2 regions of the Planococcus dechangensis genome follow, and region 1 is predicted to be linked to the other one. Evidence: riboswitches for the same ligand, from Rfam matches in the RefSeq annotation. Region 1 holds a riboswitch; the other holds the start of a gene.

Region 1 (4,191 bases):
TGTGTATGTGCAACATAGCAAATACCTCGCCGTCTTACTTGGTGATCACGGAGACCCGGCTTTTCAAGCCAAAACCAAACGCAGCATGAAACCTTTGATGAAAGAGGTGTTATTGAAACAAGGGGCAAAAGACGATTTCGAACTGGACTATACCCTGGAATATGCCTTGTCGGCGATGATTGGCGTATTGAGCTATTGGTTTAACCAAGAGCATGCACCGCCGCTTGAAAATCTGATGGAGTTATTGGGACGGCTTTCAACTGAAGGGGTGATGAAGAATCCCGATGGTCGATAAAAGCTTTTGTTGTTGAGCCGTTTCAGCAAAAATGAGGCATGAAAAAAAGCAGCACCGCAGAAACAGATCTGCGGTGCTGCTTTATTGTGTAATTGGCTGGTATAAGATTCACCCTGTAAAGACATCGCCTTTCGGGTGGCTGACCGGTTCCCGATGTTGGCGTGCCAGTGCAAACGCCAAGGTGACCGGGCCGATGCGGCCGATAAACATGAGCGCCATGATGACCAGCTTGCCGACGCTGGATAATTCACCGGTCAAGCCCATCGACAAACCGACGGTCCCAAAAGCGGAAAACGCTTCGAAGATGATCCATTCGAATGGCGCACTTTCGGTATAACTCAAAATGAGGATCCCGATAAAGATGGCAGACATGCTGATGAAGACAATCGCCAGTGAACGTTCCAGCAAGTGGGAAGGAATAGCGCGTTTAAAGATGACGGCTTCTTTTTTTCCGTTAAGGTGAGCAGCGACCACCAATAGGATGACAAAAAAAGTGGTCAGCTTGATGCCGCTCCCGGTCGAGGCGCTGCCCGCACCGATGAACATCAATAAAGTAATGAGCACGATAGAGCCGGTTTCCATACTGCCGATATCCAGTGAATTGAATCCCGCAGTCCGCGGCGTCACCGCTTGGAAATACGAAGCCCATAGCTTGTCGCCAAGAGTCAGCGAGCCGAGCGTCTGCATATTGCTGTATTCCGAAACGAACAGGAACAACATGGCGATTATATTGACGACGAGTGTTCCGACCAGCATGATTTTGGAATGCAGCGACAAGTGGCGAAAGTCCTTGGTGGTCCACATATCATATAAGACGGTAAATCCGATGCCGCCGGTGATGAATAATAAGGTGATGATGATATTGACGGTTGGATCGCCGACATAGCCCATCAAGGAATCATCCCACAATGAAAATCCTGCATTATTGAAGGCAGACACCGAATGAAAGATGCTAGTGTAAAGTCCGACTCCCCAGCCGTGCTCCGGGACCCAACGGATGGCTAAGAACACGGCCGCCAAAAATTCAATGGCAAACGTGAAGATGAAAATGGTGCGGACAAGGCGGATCATGCCGCCCAGAGAGTATTGGTTAAACGACTGCTGAATCAAGATTCGGCCCCTCAAGCCGATTTTCTTCCCTAGAAGCATGACGATCAAAACAGCGAAAGTCATCAATCCGAGCCCGCCGATCTGCATGAGCACCATAATGACGGTTTGGCCGAATAAAGTGAAATCATTTCCCGTACTGAGCACCACCAGTCCCGTCACCGTAGTAGCGGAAGTGGCAGTAAACAAGGCATCAAGAAAAGAAATTGGATCAACCGTCGAAATGGGCAAATACAGCAAAACTGCGCCGAACAAAATAGTAATCAGAAAGGTGATGGACAGTACTTGCGGTGGAGATATATGGATTTTCTTAAGCAAATAGGATTTTTTCATCTTATAGGCCCACTCGATCAAAGCGGTGAATGCTTTTCTTGGTGCCGAGTACAGTAAGGATATCCCCGGCTTGCAATGTATCTGCTGGCATCGGAGAGATATTCAGTTGTTCACCTCGTTTGATGGCCAGCACCGTCACGCCAAACTTGGGGCGGATGTTCAATTCATTTAATGATTTATCATTTACTTTGGGAGTAGCCAGCAATTCCGTAATGCTATAGTCGGCAGAAAGGTTAATCGAGTCGACAATTTTCTGTGAGCCTAAAGTTTCGGCGATCTTTTTTCCCATCTCAATCTCGGGTTGCAGTACTTGTTCGACCCCGATTTTCATCAGCACTTTTTGGTGATAACGGTTTTGCGCTTTGACATAGATTTTGGGGATTTCCAGGTCTTTCAAGATTAGCGTTGTCAGTATGCTAGTCTGGATATCTTCGCCGATTGCGACAATGACATGTTCGAAATTGGTAACGCCTGAACTTTTCAATGCGCGCTCGCTTGTCGAATCCAATTGAAGGGCGTGTGAGGCGAATTCCGCATATTCCGCGACTTTTTTCTCGTCCAGATCAATTGCGAGTACATCATGTCCCATTTGGTGCAGTTCTTTACAGACGCTTCCTCCGAATCTACCTAATCCGATCACTGCAAACTGCTTCTTCTTCCATCCCATCTGTTCTTCCACTCTTTTCCGTTAAAATTGAGCACAAAAAAACCATTTCAAAGAAACGGTCTGAGATAGACCTTTTCTCTCTTTTCTACGCTTACGGAGTTAGCTGCCGGATTAGGGATGGAGAGTACCCCTTCTTCAAATTGAAGATTCACCCCGAGATCATATTGCGATCAAATTGGTTCCCCCGTACAGAATTTCATTCTGTCTCAGCGATATTAAAAGGTGGATTCTGTTGTACAAGCTAAAATATACGCTTCTATTCGAAGAAGTCAATAGCATTTCATCACCTGTAATAAAAGATAAAAGGCTTTCTTCCAGCATAATCTCCTGGAAGAAAGCCTTTATACCATTTTTATTTTGAAAGATTTAATGCTTCTTTCGAGACGTAGAAATCTTTTCCGTTGTAGACGGTGACTCCTTTAAGTGTCTTTTCGGATATCTTATTGTTCTTGGTGATGTGGGCGATGTTTTTATTGATCGGTAATTCGATGCTGATTTTGTTCTTTTCCGCGATAAAGACCGGATTGTTGGCATCCGTTACATCGATGCGTGTCGAATAGCCTTTTTGTTCAAAAGCTTGTTTGGCATTGACGAACAACTCATCGCTTGTCTTTTTAAGGTCGAAATCCATGAACTTTGCCATCGTTTTAGCGATGTCGGTATTGTCTACAAGACCGGACGGTTTGCTCGGGCCGTATGCGTACAAGAAGACGTCCTCGCCGGTATGGCCGCTAGTGGAGTAGCCGATATTGGCACGCTGTGCAAGCATGTGGGCCATATCTGCCTGCAGTGATTTCGATTGCTTCAATTGATCCAGTTCTTGATCGGTTAAATCGTCCAAGCCATATAGCTCAGCAGCTTTTTTCATATTTGAGCGATCCGGCTTCAAGGATTTCAAGGCTCCTTCAACTGTCATCGTCGCTTTTTTCAGCGGATCGATATAAGTGGATACAGGAATTTCAGGGTAGTTGGAGTTGGTGTTTTCATTGCCCATAGTAATGCCGCTGTTGCCGTGGTCGCTGACGGCGATGACCATCGTATTGCCATCAGCTTTCGCGAAGTCGATGGCTTCTTTTACCGCGGCGTCAAAAGCGAGTACGTCGCTGATGATTCCGATGGTGTCATTGCCATGCGCTGCCCAGTCCACTTTGCTGCCTTCGACAAATAGGAAGAAGCCGTCTTCGTCTTTCGACAAGGTATCGATGCCTTTTTTCGTCATATCTGCAAGGGAAGGCTGCTCAGGATTCGTCGTTTCGCGGTCGAAATCATAGGCCAAAGCCGATGGGGCAAATGCTCCCCATAGTTTATCGGATGTCGAGTTCACTAACTCATCTTTCGATTCAACGAAGTCGTAGCCGTTTTCATCAATCACATCAAGCAAGTTTTCCCCATCGACACGTGCATTTTTAGCCGTTCCGGGAGCCAGTGATTGTTTTCCTCCACCAAGGACGACGTCGATGCCTTGATAGACTTGTTGCTCGGCGATGTCCTGGTAGTTGCTGCGGTGCGTCGCGTGTGCTGAGAATCCTGCAGGTGTGGCGTGTTGGATTTCGGAAGTGGAGATGATACCTGTCGCTTTGCCGAGCATTTGGGCGCCTTCGAGTACATTTGCAACCGGTTTATATGCGTCGGCCGGATCGACCGGGTCTTCACCAGGCGTGTTGACGAGTTCAGGGAGCAGGCCGATGACTTTGTCATTGGATTTATTGCCGGTGGCAAGTGCTGTCGCAGCAGGAGCCGAATCGGTGATGGCGGATTCCGCCGAATGGGTTTTCATGCCGCCGACTAA
Region 2 (4,191 bases), on a different contig from region 1:
TGAAAGGTGCCGTAACAAAATCAGACAAGAAATTTGCAAAAGAATTGTTAGAAGAAATCGGTTTAGAAAATAAGTTAAAAAAATTCCCCGACCAGCTCTCTGGCGGTGAACGTCAACGTACAGCAATCGCTCGTGCTTTCATGAATGATCCGAATATTATTCTAGCTGATGAGCCAACCGCTAGCCTTGATACGAACCGAGCTTTTGAAATAATTGAGCTTATTGCTAAAGAAGTAAAAACACGAAATAAAGCAGCCATCATGGTTACACATGATAAACGCATGCTAAAATACTGCGACAAGGTTTATCAAATGCAGGACGGGAATTTAATGCTATTAGATCATCCTTAATTGTGAGTCAATAAGATTCAAAGAGGTATTTGACAATGTTAATCCACTGTTTTTGACTGGTAGTTTATTTAAGGAAGTGAATCCGCAACTATTGATTCACTTCCTTTTTCGAGTTCAAAAGTATAAATAAGTGAACGAAAGGCGGAGAATTATGAGTTCTTTAGATAAAATGTGGGTCTCTTTTTTGGGAATAGGTTTTTTAATAATATCCATGCAACTGATTTATCTGAGCAGATATAAAATACAAAGCGGCCTCTTAAAGTTTGTTTTTGCATTGATAGCATATATCCTATTAATTCTTGGTTTCTTGATCATGGTCTACCTGATTATGACTGGTCCAACTCCTTGGACTTAGCATGATGAAAAATGGGAGTAAGAACGGATGCAATCATAACCTCACTTAAATAACGAAATTAAAACAAATATTTTTTTCAAAGTATGCGATAAAGCAAGCTAAATAGTGTTGAAGAAAAGACGTTTACCTGAATTTCTGAGAAATGCTTGAATATGGTGTGAAAGGTCGCCCTGCAATAGAATGGATTATTGATGCAGATTAAATAAAATTGAATAGAATTAAGATTGATAGATGAACAAAATGATTACTCGAACAATGAAAAATGCATTTAATCATAATTAATGGTCGATTCAAATAGCGATTATAGATAACTGTTTTTTCTTAGTAGTACTATTTTTAATATTGAGAGGCGGCAATTAAAATAGATACATTTAAAAAAATATTAGCTATTTTTTTCCTTCTATATGTTATAGGAGTAATGGGCAACTTGATTATATATAAACAACTTGAAAAGACTACTTACTCCGAAGAAGCACATTTTAAAGAGAAGGTTACGGATATTACAATTGAAGCTAACAACGAAACAATAGAAATTGTTTCGACAAAAGATTTAGAAGTAAAAGTAGAACTTACTGGTTCCATTACAAAGGAAATTGATAAAAGGATCTCTGTAAATGTTAAGGATGGCCAGTTAACTGTTCTAACTGCAAAAGATGAAAAGTTGTACAACGGCAGCTTTTTTCGTGAGCCGTTGGGTTTAATCATCTATTTACCTGAAAAACGCTATAATTCGCTTCTCGTTAGAATAAATCAGGGAAGCGTCCAAGTCGGAAAAATAGAAGTTAAGAAGGTTAGGATGAATTCTGGGAGTGGAAATGTGGACTTGAAAAAGATTAAGGCCAAAAGTATTATTATCGAATCAGACCACGGAAAAGTTAATATAACTAAAGAGGATGGAGATATTTAATAAAAAGGTATTACAAGTTAACATATGACGAATTATCGGAAGAGCCTTCTTGACGAGGCTTTTCTTTTTTCTTTTTACGATAAATATATACGTTGCAATTCAGTTTAAAAGAATTGCTGATCCAATTTTAAAGGAATTAAGACAATCAACGTATTAAACACTGGCTTATTAATATCTTAGTTTGTCATTTGAGGTATTAGAAGTGATGATTTTAACAACCTCTAGCAAAATATAAAAGAAGTATTGACAATGATTCGGTGCAAGCGTAGTTTTAAATTTAGTCAAGAATATACGTATCGTTGCCTTTAAATCGCTGAATCAGAAAATGACCGGGGGAACCACTACTGGCAGGCTTTTTGCCTTGGGGTGAATCTTGCTTTAAGTAAGACGGGATACTCTCAATTCCGAATCCGACAGCTCACCTCGGAAGCGTTCAAAGAAATTAGAGGGAAAGGTCTAAGCTCCTGCTAAAGACCACTTTATTTGATGTGGTCTTTTTTAATTTGTTCGATAGAAAAGAGGATGGGACTTGAAAAAACAATTTGTGGTGATTGGACTCGGAAGATTTGGCAGCAGCATCTGTAAAGAGTTGTTTCACATGGGGCATGAAGTGCTGGCGATCGATTCAGCACCAGACCGTGTGGATCAAGTAAGAAAATATGCTTCACATTCAGCCGTAGCGAATGCAATGGATGAAAAAAACCTGAAAGAACTCGGGGTGCGGAATTTTGAACATGCCGTCGTTGCCATCGGTGACGATTTACAAACAAGTGTGTTATGTACCTTAATGCTTAAAGAGCTTGGCATGCCCATTGTTTGGGTGAAAGCTAAAAACTTGCAACACCAGTTGATTCTTGAAAAAGTGGGGGCAGACCGGGTCATTCAACCTGAATACGAGATGGGCATTCGGGTGGCGCACCACATGGATTCTGAGAAAGTAGTGGATTATATTGATCTTTCAGCCGACTACAGCATCATCGAATTGGTCGCTTCCTCTAAAATAGACCAGAAAACCTTATTGGAATTGGATATTCGAGCTAAATATAAATGTACCATTTTAGCTATCAAACGCGGGGAAACAGTGAATGTGGCACCGATGTCCGAAGATTTGATACGGCTCGGGGATATAGTGGTGGTCATGGGACATCGTACGGATTTGAAACGTTTTGAGGAAAAAGGAATTTAACCTGATGACAGAGAGTGCAGCATAAGCAGCATCGAATAAGCTAGGAGAATGGAGTTAGCATCTTGAAATTTTTCAATCTATTTACCAATTGGGGGCATTTATCTGCGATTCGTTTAATCGTTCTTTACTACGTGTTGGCAGTACTTTTTTCCTTCACTTTGTTAAGTCTTCCTTTTTTTCATCAAGAGGGAGTGGAGTTAACGTTCATCGATTTATTGTTCACGACTGTAAGCGCCATCAGTGTAACCGGTCTTGTGGTGGTTTCCACCGCAGATACCTTCAATACAGCTGGCATCATCGCTCTGACTTTTGTGTTGCAGTTTGGCGGTATCGGGATTATGACACTAGGTACCTTCATTTGGGTTATTTTTGGTAAGCGCATCGGGTTACGTGAACGTCAGTTGATTCAAATCGATCAAAACCAGTCCTCAATGTCTGGCCTGGTAAAACTATTGCTAAAAATCTTAAAAACTATTTTATTCATTGAACTCATCGGCACGATCATTTTAAGCATTTATTTCCTGAACTATTTTGATACTTGGCAAGAAGCACTTCTTCAAGGTTATTTTGGGGCAATCAGCGCCACCACTAATGCAGGGTTTGATATCACCGGCGATTCGCTGGTGCCATTTGCAAATGATTATTTTGTGCAGACTGTTAATATTACCTTATTAATTCTCGGTGCCATTGGTTTTCCAGTGTTAATTGAACTACAGGATTTTCTTAAAGGGGATGCGAAAAGAGGCAAACGAAGCAATAGCTTTTCCCTCTTTACCAAATTGACGGTGACCACGTTCTTTATCTTGATCGCAGTTGGCGCCATCGCCATGCTAGTCTTGGAACAGGGAAAGTTTCTGGCGGATAAATCTTGGCACGAACAGATTTTCTTCAGTTTATTTCAATCGGTGACCACCCGAAACGGGGGGCTCGCCACGATGGACGTCAGTGAACTGTCCGATCCGACCTTGATCCTGTTTTGTGCATTGATGTTCATTGGTGCTTCTCCAAGCAGCGTGGGTGGGGGCATTCGAACGACTACTTTTGCCATTATGATTTTGGCTATTTATAATTTCGCCAAAGGAAGGTCAGCGGTAAAGGTCTTTGGGCGAGAGCTAGATACGGATGATATCATCCGTTCCTTTATCGTCATTACCACGGCGGCCATGCTCTGTACGACAGCCGTGATTGCTTTGACTTATCTTGAACCATTTCCGATCCTTCCGATAGTGTTCGAAGTATCTTCGGCGTTTGGAACTACAGGCCTTTCAATGGGAATCACGGCAGACTTGAGTACAGCCGGCAAATGTATCGTCATCTTTTTAATGTTTGTTGGCCGTATTGGAATTTTTTCCTTCCTATTTATTATTCGTGGAAAGGTTACGAAAGACGCTTA

Evidence for each region. Region 1 has a riboswitch for cyclic di-AMP ahead of ACFO5U_RS11610 (potassium channel family protein). Riboswitches for the same ligand answer to the same signal wherever they lie in the genome.
Region 2: linked by a shared signal. The riboswitch ahead of ACFO5U_RS02730 (potassium channel family protein) and the one ahead of ACFO5U_RS11610 (potassium channel family protein) in region 1 are both predicted to bind cyclic di-AMP.

Annotation. Positions count from the first base shown of each region.
Region 1 covers NZ_JBHSGL010000005.1:1,714,672-1,718,862, reverse strand. The annotation lists gene ACFO5U_RS11620 (TetR/AcrR family transcriptional regulator) at 1-295, shown strand, start outside; gene ACFO5U_RS11615 (TrkH family potassium uptake protein) at 404-1,735, opposite strand; gene ACFO5U_RS11610 (potassium channel family protein) at 1,737-2,402, opposite strand; cyclic di-AMP (ydaO/yuaA leader) riboswitch at 2,476-2,624, opposite strand; gene ACFO5U_RS11605 (alkaline phosphatase) at 2,755-4,191, opposite strand, start outside.
Region 2 covers NZ_JBHSGL010000004.1:6,272-10,462, reverse strand. The annotation lists gene ACFO5U_RS02745 (ABC transporter ATP-binding protein) at 1-350, shown strand, start outside; gene ACFO5U_RS02740 (DUF2768 domain-containing protein) at 502-705, shown strand; gene ACFO5U_RS02735 (DUF4097 family beta strand repeat-containing protein) at 1,133-1,612, shown strand; cyclic di-AMP (ydaO/yuaA leader) riboswitch at 1,914-2,059, shown strand; gene ACFO5U_RS02730 (potassium channel family protein) at 2,142-2,798, shown strand; gene ACFO5U_RS02725 (TrkH family potassium uptake protein) at 2,861-4,191, shown strand, end outside.